DNA from 3 places in the Pseudomonas sp. NPDC086251 genome. Region 2 is predicted to be linked to each of the others. Evidence: predicted binding sites of a transcription regulator. Region 2 holds the regulator's gene; each other region holds the start of a gene.

Region 1 (4,131 bases), on a different contig from region 2:
GCATGGCTGGTGTAATGGATGCGGTGAACCAGCGCACGCAACTGGTTGGGCAGAATCGCCTTGAGCTGTTGTTGTTCCGTCTCGACGGCCAGCAGCTTTACGGGATCAACGTGTTCAAGGTTCGGGAGGTGCTGCAATGCCCCAAACTCACGCTGATGCCAAAATCCAGTCCTGTCGTGTGCGGTGTGGCGAATATCCGGGGGGCGACCATTCCGATTCTTGATCTGGCGATGGCGACCGGCTCCGGCGCCTTGAAGGACAAGAACAATCCCTTCGTGATCATCACGGAGTACAACACCAAGACCCAGGGTTTCCTGGTCCGCTCGGTGGAGCGCATCGTCAACATGAACTGGGAGGAGATCCATCCGCCACCCAAGGGCACGGGACGCGATCATTACCTGACGGCTGTGACTCGGGTCGACAATCAGCTAGTCGAAATCATCGACGTCGAAAAAGTCCTGGCGGAAGTGGCGCCGACACCGGAAGCGATTTCCGTTGGCGTGGTGGATGTCGAAACCCAGCACAAGGCGCTGTCCTTGCGCGTGCTGACGGTCGACGATTCGTCGGTGGCACGCAAGCAGGTCACGCGTTGCCTGCAGACGGTCGGTGTCGAAGTGGTGGCGTTGAACGACGGTCGGCAAGCGCTGGAATACCTGCGCAAACTGGTCGACGAGGGCAAGAAGCCGGAAGAAGAGTTCCTGATGATGATTTCCGACATCGAGATGCCGGAAATGGACGGGTACACCCTCACGGCCGAAATCCGCGCCGACCCGCGCATGCAAAAGCTTCATATCATCCTGCATACTTCGTTGTCGGGCGTATTCAATCAGGCGATGGTCAAGAAAGTCGGTGCCGATGACTTCCTGGCCAAGTTCCGTCCTGATGACCTGGCATCCCGGGTAGTCGACCGGATCAAAGCAGCAGACATCAGCTAGGGGCCTTTTGCCCCTGGCGGTCAACACGATTTAAGAGGCGGTATCTTTGTCTACGGGTAATTTGGATTTCGAACAGTTCCGGGTCTTCCTGGAAAAAGCCTGTGGCATTTTGCTCGGTGAAAACAAGCAATACCTGGTCTCGAGCCGTCTCAACAAACTGATGGAACAGCAGGGCATCAAGTCCCTGGGTGAGCTGGTGCAGCGTATCCAGACCCAGCCGCGCAGCGGTTTGCGCGAGATGGTGGTGGATGCCATGACCACTAACGAAACCCTGTGGTTTCGTGACACCTATCCGTTTGAAGTCTTGAAGAACAAGGTGCTGCCCGAAGCGATCAAGGCGGCTCCCGGCCAGCGCCTGCGGATCTGGTCGGCGGCGTGCTCGTCGGGTCAGGAACCGTATTCGCTGTCGATGTCGATCGACGAGTTCGAGCGGGTCAACATGGGCCAGTTGAAGATGGGTGTGCAGATCGTTGCCACAGATCTGTCCGGCACCATGCTGAACAACTGCAAGACCGGCGAGTACGACAGCCTGGCCATCGGCCGCGGTCTTTCGCCCGAGCGCCTGCAACGTTACTTCGACCCGAAAGGGCCGGGACGCTGGGCGATCAAGGCGCCGATCAAGAGCCGGGTGGAGTTTCGCTCGTTCAACCTGCTGGACAGCTACGCGAGCCTCGGCAAGTTCGATATCGTGTTCTGCCGCAACGTGTTGATCTACTTCTCCGCCGAGGTGAAGAAAGACATCCTGTTGCGCATCCACGGCACGCTGAAGCGCGGCGGTTATCTGTTCCTCGGTGCCTCCGAGGCGCTGAACGGATTGCCGGACCATTACCAGATGGTCCAGTGCAGCCCGGGGATCATTTACCAGGCGAAGTGAATCGTTGGCGGCAACAAAAAAACGGGAGTCCTCAGGGGCTCCCGTTTTTTGTTGCCTGATGATTTCCCCCAAACACCGCAACCCCTGTAGGAGCGAGGCTTGCCCGCGAAAGCGGTGTGTCAGACAACATCATCTTGACTGCCCCGACGCTTTCGCGGGCAAGCCTCGCTCCTACAGGGAAAGGTGTTGTTCATTGGAAAGCGGCAGAAAAGCGGCAGCCAGCGGAAATCGGTTGCCGCTTTTCTGGCATTGCCGCTTTACCACTGCCCGCAAAGCCCCGGTTTACGGGCTTTTTTGAATTGGCACGACGCTTGCTATGTCTCTGTTACGAAAAATCAGGTCACCCGAAGGTTTCCCGACATGAGCATCAGCTTCGATAAAGCGCTCGGTATCCACGAACAAGCCCTGGGCTTCCGCGCCCAGCGTGCCGAAGTCCTGGCCAACAACATCGCCAACGCCGACACCCCGAACTACAAGGCTCGGGACCTGGACTTCTCGAAAGTGCTCGCCGAGCAGAGCGAGAAAACCAAAAACGGCACGTTCGCCTTGAACATGACCAACAGCCGTCATATCGAAGCGCAAGGCCTGGGCAATGGCGACGAGTCGCTGCTGTACCGCACGCCGATGCAACCGTCGATTGACCAGAACACCGTGGACGCCCAGCTGGAACAGTCGAACTACGCGGAAAACGCGGTCAACTTCCAGGCCAGCTTCACCCTGCTCAACAGCAAATTCAAAGGGCTGGTGTCAGCCCTGCGTGGAGAGTAAGTCATGTCCCTGTCCAGCGTTTTCAACATTGCCGGTAGCGGCATGAGTGCCCAGACCACTCGCTTGAACACCGTTGCTTCGAACATCGCCAACGCCGAGACCGTTTCGTCGAGCATCGACCAGACCTACCGTGCGCGTCACCCGGTGTTCGCCACCATGTTCCAGGGCGGCCAGAGCGGCGGCAGCGATTCGTTGTTCCAAAACCAGGACGCCGCCGGTCAAGGCGTGCAAGTGCTGGGCGTGGTCGAAGACCAGAGCAACCTCGAAGCGCGCTACGAGCCGAACCATCCGGCTGCCGACGCCAAGGGCTACGTCTACTACCCGAACGTCAACGTGGTGGAAGAAATGGCCGACATGATTTCCGCCAGCCGTTCGTTCCAGACCAACGCCGAAATGATGAACACCGCCAAAACCATGATGCAAAAGGTCCTGACCCTCGGTCAGTGATAAGGGGCGACTCAGATGAGTGTTACCGATACGACCGGTGGTTTGAGCCTCAAGGATATCCTGGCCAACTCCTCGATCAAGACCAACACCAATAACGATAGCCTCGCATCGGCCGCCGGCAGTGCCAGCGGCAAAAAGGCCCTGGGCAAAGACGCGTTCCTGCAATTGCTGGTGACGCAGCTGAAAAACCAGAACCCGCTGGAGCCGCAGGACAACGGCGCGTTCGTCGCGCAGTTGGCGCAGTTCAGCAGCCTGGAAGGCATCACCACGCTCAACGAGACCGTGTCCGGGATTGCCGGCAACTACAACTCGTCCCAGGCGTTGCAGGCTTCGTCACTGGTCGGCCGTTCGGTCATCGCGCCGGGCGACAAGGCGGTGGTCGACACAACGAAGGGTTTGACCGGTTCGGTGGCGATACCGCAGTCGGTGGCGTCAGCCACCCTGACGATTTCCGACAAGGACGGCAAAACGGTCCGCACGATCAAGCTGGAAGACCAGAAAGCCGGTAATTCGAGCTTCACCTGGGACGGTAAGGACGATGCCGGCAACGTTGTCGCATCGGGTACTTACACGTTTGGGGCAACGACCACGATCGATGGTCAGGGCGCAGCGCTGGTCACCAATCTGCCGGCGACCGTCAACAGCGTGACCATCAGCCAGACCGGCGGTGAGTTGATGCTCAACCTGGCCGGGCTGGGCAGCGTCGCCCTGTCCAAAGTTCAAACCATTGGTATATAGAGCCGACTAACACGGCACAAAGGAGTGGAATATGTCTTTCAATATCGGCCTTAGCGGTCTCTATGCAGCCAACAAACAACTGGACGTGACCGGCAACAACATCGCCAACGTGGCGACCACCGGTTTCAAATCGTCCCGTGCAGAATTCGAAGACGTGTACTCGGCGACCAAGTTGGGTTCGGGCAGCAAGACCACCGGCAGTGGCGTGCGCCTGGCCAACGTTTCCCAGCAGTTTACCCAGGGTGACATCAACAACACCGGTAACGTGCTGGACATGGGCATCAACGGTTCCGGCTTCTTCGTACTGAACAACAACGGTTCGCTGTCCTACACCCGTGCCGGTACGTTCAAGGTCGACAAGGAAGGTTT
Region 2 (4,131 bases):
ATGCACGGCCGTGCGAAGGCCGGTATCGGCTATCTTCCGCAAGAAGCGTCGATCTTCCGCAAACTCTCGGTCGCCGATAACATCATGGCCATCCTCGAGACCCGCAAAGAACTCGACAAGGCCGGTCGTCGCAAGGAGCTGGAAAGCCTGCTGCAGGAATTCCACATCAGCCACATCCGCGACAACCTCGGCATGAGCCTGTCCGGTGGCGAACGCCGCCGCGTGGAAATCGCCCGCGCACTGGCCACCAACCCGAAATTCATCCTCCTCGACGAACCCTTCGCCGGCGTGGACCCGATTTCGGTGGGCGACATCAAGCAGATCATCCATCACCTCAAGGCCAAGGGCATTGGCGTGCTGATCACCGACCACAACGTCCGTGAAACCCTGGATATCTGCGAAACCGCCTACATCGTCAACGATGGCCAGCTGATCGCCGAAGGTGACTCTGCCACCATCCTGGCCAACGACCTGGTCAAGGAAGTGTACCTGGGCCATGAGTTCCGCCTGTAAGCGCCAAGGTGCCTGGCTAGTCGGCCGAGCGCTTGTCTCGATAAAAAATCAACAATTTTTTATTGTTACGGCGCTCTAGGCAAACGCGACGCTTCAAAGATTTTCCAGAGCCAGTCGGTTCATTGTGTCAATAAAACTTTGCAGCTTTTTATTGTTACGGCGCTCTAGGCAAACGCTGCAGTTTCGGGCATATAATTTGCTTATGTTTGGCGCTCCGGCGCTCTGTAGTGGATGGCGCATGTGCGCCGGCGAATAAGGTGTTAAGCCCCTGCCATGAAACCATCGCTAGTCTTGAGAATGGGCCAGCAGCTGACGATGACACCGCAGCTGCAACAGGCCATCCGCCTGCTCCAATTGTCGACCCTGGACCTGCAACAGGAAATCCAGGAGGCCCTGGAGTCCAATCCGATGCTCGAACGCCAGGAAGAAGGCGACGACTTCGATAACGCCGACCCCTTGGCCGACAAAGCCGAACAGCTACCCAACGCCGATGTTTCGGAACCGTCCTACCAGGAAACCGCCCCGACGGTGGATAACCTCGAGGAAGGCGACTGGAACGAGCGCATTCCCAACGAACTGCCGGTCGATACCGCCTGGGAAGACGTCTACCAGACCAGCGCCAGCAGCCTGCCGAGCAACGATGACGACGAGTGGGATTTCACCACCCGCACCTCGGCCGGTGAAAGCCTGCAAAGCCACCTGCTGTGGCAACTGAACCTGGCACCGATGTCCGACACCGATCGTCTGATCGCCGTGACCTTGATCGACTGCATCAACAATCAGGGCTACCTGGACGAAACCCTCGAGGAAATCCTCGAAGCCTTCGATCCGGAACTGGACATCGAACTGGACGAAATCGAAGCCGTCCTGCACCGCATCCAGCAATTCGAACCCGCCGGCATCGGCGCCCGTAACCTGGGTGAATGCCTGCTCCTGCAATTGCGCCAGTTGCCCGCCAAGACCCCATGGCTGGCCGAGGCCAAGCGTCTGGTCAGCGATTACATTGACCTGCTCGGCAGCCGCGACTACAGCCAATTGATGCGGCGCATGAAGCTCAAGGAAGATGAACTGCGCCAGGTCATCGAACTGGTGCAGAGCCTCAACCCGCGCCCGGGTTCGCAAATCGAGTCCAGTGAAGCCGAATACGTGGTACCCGACGTGATCGTGCGCAAGGACAACGAGCGCTGGCTGGTGGAGCTCAATCAGGAATCGGTGCCACGCCTTCGGGTCAACGCGCAGTACGCCGGTTTCGTGCGCCGCGCCGACACCAGCGCCGACAACACCTTCATGCGCAATCAGCTGCAAGAGGCCCGCTGGTTCATCAAGAGCCTGCAAAGCCGCAACGAAACCCTGATGAAAGTAGCCACCCAGATCGTCGAGCATCAGCGCGGCTTCCTGGAATACGGCGACGAAGCCATGAAACCGCTGGTACTGCATGACATCGCCGAAGCGGTCGGCATGCACGAGTCGACGATTTCGCGGGTCACCACGCAAAAATTCATGCATACCCCACGGGGTATTTATGAACTGAAATACTTTTTCTCCAGCCACGTCAGCACCTCCGAGGGCGGCGAATGCTCGTCCACGGCGATTCGCGCGATCATCAAAAAACTGGTTGCTGCGGAAAATCAGAAAAAGCCGTTGAGTGACAGCAAGATCGCTGGTTTACTGGAGGCACAAGGCATTCAGGTGGCTCGCCGCACCGTCGCCAAGTACCGCGAGTCCTTAGGAATCGCGCCTTCGAGCGAACGCAAGCGGTTGATGTAGAGCCACGCCACAGCGTTCCAGTGGCAGGCATTTCTGCCTGCCGCTTTATGCACTGGCAACGAAGGAGAAGCTGTATGCAAGTCAACATCAGTGGACACCAACTGGAAGTGACCGAACCTCTTCGCACCTACATCGGCGAAAAACTCGAACGATTGGAACGGCATTTCGACAAGATCACCAACGTTCAAGTGACGATGACGGTCGAAAAGCTCAAGCAGAAAATCGAAGCCACGCTGCATATTCCCGGCAATGAAGTGGTCGCTAACGCGGAACATACCGATATGTACGCAGCGATCGACGCATTGACCGACAAGCTGGATAAACAACTCAAAAAGCATAAGGAAAAGACCCAGAGCCTCCTCCAGGGTGCGACCGGTCGTTAACACTCCCAACTCATGATCCGACTTGAAAGCATCCTGACCCCCGGCCGTTCCCTCGTGAACGTGCCGGGCGGCAGTAAAAAGAAAGCCCTCGAGCAAATTGCCAACCTAATCCATCGCGAAGTGCCGGATCTGGCCATGCAGGATGTCTTCGAGAGTCTGGTCGCCCGTGAAAAACTCGGTTCTACCGGTTTTGGTAACGGCATCGCCATCCCCCACTGCCGTCTGAAGGGTTGCTCCGCACCCATCAGCGCCTTGATGCACCTAGACGCCCCTATTGATTTCGACGCCATCGACGGCGCCCCGGTTGACCTGCTGTTCGTTCTGCTGGTCCCGGAAGCCGCCACCGATGCGCACCTGGAGCTATTGCGCCAGATCGCCAGCATGCTCGATCGCAAGGAAGTGCGCGAAAAACTGCGCAGCGCCCCGAGCAATGAAGCCTTGTATCAGGTTGTCCTGGACGAGCAAAACGGTCAGTAATCATGCGTTTGATCATCGTCAGTGGCCGTTCCGGCTCAGGTAAAAGTACCGCGCTCGATGTCCTCGAGGACAACGGCTACTACTGCATCGACAACTTGCCCGCCGGCTTGCTGCCGGAGCTGGCCGAACGCGCGTTGATTCACACCGAGCTGGCACAACCGCTGGTTGCCGTGTCGATTGACGCGCGCAACTTGCCAAGTCACCTGTCGCGCTTTCCGGAACTGCTCGAAGAAGTCCGCAGCCGGCATATCCAGTGCGATGTCCTGTACCTGGATGCCGACGAAGAAACCCTGCTCAAACGCTTTTCGGAAACCCGTCGTCGCCACCCGCTGAGCAGCGCCAATCGCTCGCTGGCCGAGGCGATCAACGATGAAACCAGCTTGCTCGGCCCGATTGCCGACCTCGCTGATCTCAAAGTCAACACCACCAACCTGAACCTGTACCAGCTGCGCGACACCATCAAGCTGCGCCTGTTGAACCAGCCGGAACCCGGTACTGCGTTCCTGGTGGAGTCTTTCGGTTTCAAGCGTGGCATGCCGGTGGACGCCGACCTGGTGTTCGACGTGCGCTGCCTGCCGAACCCGTACTGGAAGCCGGAGCTGCGCGCGCAGTCCGGGCTCGACCAGCCGGTGGCGGAATACCTGGCCGCACAGCCAGACGTGGAAGAGATGTTCCAGGACATCTCCACGTACCTGCTCAAATGGCTGCCCCGCTTTGCCGCCAGCAACCGTGCTTATGTCACCATTGCCATTGGCTGCACCGGGGGGCATCACCGCTCCGTCTACCTGACCGAACGTCTGGGTCAGACCCTGCAAAAAACCCTGAAGAACGTCCAGGTCCGCCACCGCGACCTCAGCTAAAGGATTCACATCGCGATGCCTGCTCTGGAAATCGAAATCATCAACAAGCTGGGCCTGCACGCCCGCGCGTCTGCAAAATTCGTCGGTGTCGCCGGTGAGTTCAAGGATTGCACGATCAGGGTAGGACGCAC
Region 3 (4,131 bases), on a different contig from region 2:
TTTGCGTTTCATAGACACCTCGCGTGCCTGGATGAGTGGATCGATCTTATTGGTCGTCTAGCGAAAAGACAAGCCGGTCGGTTTTGTCAAAAATGAATCCAAGTTTTTGATAATAGGAAATGGCACCCGGGTCGGGTTCTTGTACCTCGATCTCATCGCAGCCCAGCATCCGAGCGTAAAATTCCGTCGTCCGCAGTGCAATTGGAGCGATCCAGCCTCGCAAAGCGTGGGTGTTTCTTGTATGTCCCTGTAAAAGCACAATTTTTATGCAGATAGTGCTTTCACGCGGAGTCGCATAGCACAAACCACAGAGCTCTTGTTCATACCAGATGGCCAGATCTAGTCCCCTCGCATCCTTTCGCTTCCAGTCCGGGATGCATTCCCATGGGTACGGGATCACTTCTTCCCAAAGATGACAGGAGTTGATTGCAGCCACAGTGATCGGATCGAGCCTGAGTGCTGAGACGTTGATACCTGCGGCATGAATGTCAGGATCATAGGACATGGCCTCGCAAGTGAGATTTCGAGCATCAGACTTAAATATTTGATTGCGGAGTTCTGTGCCTTTTCCTTTTCTTCTCATCTTTTTTGCACTGTTGAGATCGAGGCGAAGAAGGTAACGGACGCGGGTGTGGTCACGTAATCAGGCGTAGGAGCTGGCTACTGTAGGACCGTACTTAAATGAATGAAGGACGTTGTAAGCGCAACGAGATTGTGTCGGGTGAAGACTTGGGGGATTAGATAACCATCATCGCTATTCATTGATACAGCTCCTCTTGCTTAAGGGCTGCCGGCCATTGTCGCCAAACAATTGGGTGGCAGTTGTACGCGAGTTGGCGAACCGGAGCAAAAGGAACCCGGCAGACCCGAAGGTCTCCCACGCACAACCGCCATGACTCAATAGGGCGGGAATAAAGCTCCGCCATCGGACGGCGGTGTGATCTTTGTAGGACGATGCCGAGATGGTGGCGGGCTGTAGATGAATGACCGTTCCCACGCTCTGCGTGGGAATGCATCTCGTGACGCTCTGCGTCACATCTGTCGCGGAACGCGGAGCGTCCCTGGCGGTAACGATCAGTTACTCGGCGTCAGCAGGTGGATTGAGCTTCGCTTCCAGCTCCGCCACTTTCGCCTCAAGACTCTCCAGCCGAGCCCGGGTGCGTGCGAGCACGACCATCTGGCTATCGAACTCTTCCCGGCTCACCAGATCCAGTTTGCTGAAGCCGCTTTGCAGCAAAGCCTTGAACTGGCTTTCGATTTCGCTTTTCGGCAGTGGGGTGTCACCGCTGAAGAGGCGGGAGGCGGTGCCGGTCAGGGCGTCGAGGAAGTCTTTGGGCGCGAGCATGGGAAATGTCCTGTCAACAATGGCGGGCAGTGTATCACGCAGTGTCTATAGTCAATCCCGAGCGCAGGCCGTGCACGCTTTTCGCGCATGCGGACGGACGGCATCGCACTGTTGTTGTGCGTAACACGGCAGGCGTGGCGACGAAGTGGTTGGCATCTGCGGTCAAAGGCTTGAAAACAAAGTGTTTTGTGGAGATGGCAAGCTTTCTGCTTAGTCGGTAGTGACCCATGCACTGATGCAGTCGCTGTGACGAATGCAGTGCGCCAAGCGGAACGGGGGATGCGTTTCGTGCGGAGTGGTTAGCAGGCGTCGGACGGGCAAGTAAGGCCGACGATGCGTTACAAAGCCAGGCACTGCGCTTAGACTTGAGTCGGGTTTGTTTTCCTGGGGCAAGTCCACCAATTCGGGAGAGAGTTTTCATGAAGCTAGTCACTGCCATCATCAAGCCGTTCAAACTGGACGACGTGCGCGAGTCGCTGTCCGAGATCGGCGTGCAGGGCATTACCGTTACTGAAGTCAAAGGCTTCGGGCGGCAGAAGGGTCACACCGAGCTGTATCGCGGCGCGGAATACGTGGTCGATTTCCTGCCCAAGGTGAAGATCGATGTCGCCATTGACGACAAGGATCTTGATCGGGTTATCGAGGCGATAACCAAGGCTGCCAACACCGGCAAGATCGGTGACGGCAAGATCTTCGTGGTCAATCTGGAACAGGCGATTCGCATCCGTACCGGCGAAACCGATACCGACGCAATCTAAGCCGCCACAAACCCAACGCCCCAGGAGAAAACAATATGACTCTGCGTAAATTCGCAGGGCTAGGAGCCCTGTTGTCCCTCGTAATGCCCAGCCTGGCTATGGCGGCAGACGAAGTGGCGGCCCCAGTCCTCAACTCCGGCGACACCGCCTGGATGATGACCTCGACAGCCCTCGTGCTGTTCATGACCATTCCCGGCCTCGCGCTGTTCTACGGCGGCATGGTTCGCTCCAAAAATATTCTTTCCGTGATGATGCAGTGCTTCGCCATTACCGGTCTGATCAGCATCCTGTGGGTCATTTATGGCTACAGCATCGCGTTCGACACCACCGGCATGGAGCAGGGCGTCGTCAACTTCAACTCCTTCTTCGGCGGCATGGGCAAGGCATTCCTCGCCGGTGTCACGCCATCGAGCCTGACCGGGCCCGCGGCACTGTTTCCTGAGGCGGTGTTCATCACCTTCCAGATGACCTTTGCCATCATTACCCCAGCGCTGATCGTCGGTGCCTTCGCCGAGCGGATGAAGTTTTCCGCGATGCTGATCTTCATGGGCGTCTGGTTCACCCTGGTGTATGCACCGATTGCGCACATGGTCTGGTCCGGCAACGGCGGCCTGATGTGGGACTGGGGCGTGCTGGACTTCGCCGGCGGCACCGTGGTGCACATCAACGCGGGTGTGGCCGGTCTGATTGCCTGCCTGGTACTGGGCAAGCGCAAAGGTTTCCCGACCACCCCGATGGCGCCGCACAACCTCGGTTACACCCTGATGGGCGCCGCGATGTTGTGGGTGGGCTGGTTCGGCTTCAACGCCGGTTCCGCCGCTGCCGCCAACGGCACGGCCGGTATGGCGATGCTGGTTACCCAGATCGCAACCGCCGCTGCTGCACTGGGCTGGATGTTCGCCGAGTGGATGACTCACGGCAAGCCAAGTGCACTGGGTATCGCTTCGGGTGTTGTGGCCGGCCTGGTTGCCATTACGCCAGCCGCTGGCACCGTGGGCCCGATGGGCGCCCTGGTGATCGGCCTGGCAGCGGGCGTGGTGTGCTTCTTCTGCGCCACCACGCTGAAACGCAAACTCGGCTATGACGACTCCCTGGACGCCTTCGGCGTACACGGTATCGGGGGTATCCTCGGCGCGATCCTCACCGGTGTGTTCGCAGCACCGTCCCTGGGTGGCTTCGGCACCGTCACCGACATCGCCGCACAAGTCTGGATTCAGTGCAAAGGCGTGGGCTTCACGGTGATCTACACCGCGATCGTCACCTTCATCATTCTCAAGGTCCTGGACGCCGTCATGGGGCTGCGTATCACGGAAGAAGAAGAGGCTGTCGGCATCGATCTGGCACTTCACAACGAACGCGGCTACAACTTGTAAGCACGCGCATAAAAAACTTGCCCGGCTTGCCGGGCATTTTTTTGTCTGGCGTTTGTCAGTGTAGGAACTGCTGAAAGGTTTTTTCGTACACGTTTAGTGGCGTTTACGACGGGCGATTTTCTGCGGCCAATCGCTTACATGATTGAAGGAATATTAGGGCCTTTGTTTTTTCCCAGAGCGCGCTAGAATGCGCCCCGAACGTGCGGAGAACTGTATGTGGCAACAGACTCTGATTACCCTTCGGGCGAGGCCCCGGGGCTTTCATCTGGTAACGGACGAGTTACTCGCCGCCCTGCCTGAACTCAAGGCATGTCGGGTCGGTCTGTTGCATTTGTGGCTGCAGCATACCTCGGCGTCGTTGACCATCAACGAGAACGCCGATCCGGCGGTACGTCGCGACTTCGAACGATTTTTCAATCGTCTGATCCCACAAGGAACAGACGGCTATGAGCATAACGACGAAGGCCTGGACGACCTCCCGGCGCACTTCAAGGCCAGCGTACTTGGCTGTCAGCTCAGTTTGCCGATTTCGGCAGGCCGACTGGCGTTGGGGACCTGGCAAGGCGTTTATCTGGGCGAGCACCGTGATCAAGGCGGTGCCCGTAAAGTCCTCGCCACCTTGCACGGTGAAGGGGCATAAGCCGCTGGTTACCAG

The links. The regulator sigma-54, encoded in region 2, starts transcription at its own class of promoters, with help from an activator protein. The targets are predictions, from matches to a motif close to ANTGGCATNNANNTTGCTNT.
Region 1: a site for sigma-54 is predicted at 2,108-2,127, ahead of flgB (flagellar basal body rod protein FlgB). Genes of this name have one in related genera too.
Region 3: a site for sigma-54 is predicted at 1,539-1,558, ahead of glnK (P-II family nitrogen regulator). Genes of this name have one in related genera too.

The regions. Positions count from the first base shown of each region.
Region 1 covers NZ_JBIVBY010000033.1:1,655-5,785, reverse strand. The annotation lists gene ACIPL2_RS28500 (chemotaxis protein CheV) at 3-935, shown strand; gene cheR (protein-glutamate O-methyltransferase CheR) at 982-1,809, shown strand; gene flgB (flagellar basal body rod protein FlgB) at 2,170-2,577, shown strand; gene flgC (flagellar basal body rod protein FlgC) at 2,581-3,024, shown strand; gene flgD (flagellar hook assembly protein FlgD) at 3,040-3,762, shown strand; gene flgE (flagellar hook protein FlgE) at 3,794-4,131, shown strand, end outside.
Region 2 covers NZ_JBIVBY010000008.1:17,564-21,694, reverse strand. The annotation lists gene lptB (LPS export ABC transporter ATP-binding protein) at 1-513, shown strand, start outside; gene ACIPL2_RS11580 (RNA polymerase factor sigma-54) at 787-2,280, shown strand; gene hpf (ribosome hibernation-promoting factor, HPF/YfiA family) at 2,355-2,663, shown strand; gene ptsN (PTS IIA-like nitrogen regulatory protein PtsN) at 2,676-3,140, shown strand; gene rapZ (RNase adapter RapZ) at 3,143-4,000, shown strand; gene ACIPL2_RS11560 (HPr family phosphocarrier protein) at 4,016-4,131, shown strand, end outside.
Region 3 covers NZ_JBIVBY010000007.1:100,988-105,118, forward strand. The annotation lists gene ACIPL2_RS10845 (hypothetical protein) at 1-12, opposite strand, end outside; gene ACIPL2_RS10850 (N-acetyltransferase) at 47-505, opposite strand; gene ACIPL2_RS10855 (accessory factor UbiK family protein) at 1,079-1,345, opposite strand; gene glnK (P-II family nitrogen regulator) at 1,765-2,103, shown strand; gene ACIPL2_RS10865 (ammonium transporter) at 2,139-3,476, shown strand; gene ACIPL2_RS10870 (secondary thiamine-phosphate synthase enzyme YjbQ) at 3,691-4,116, shown strand.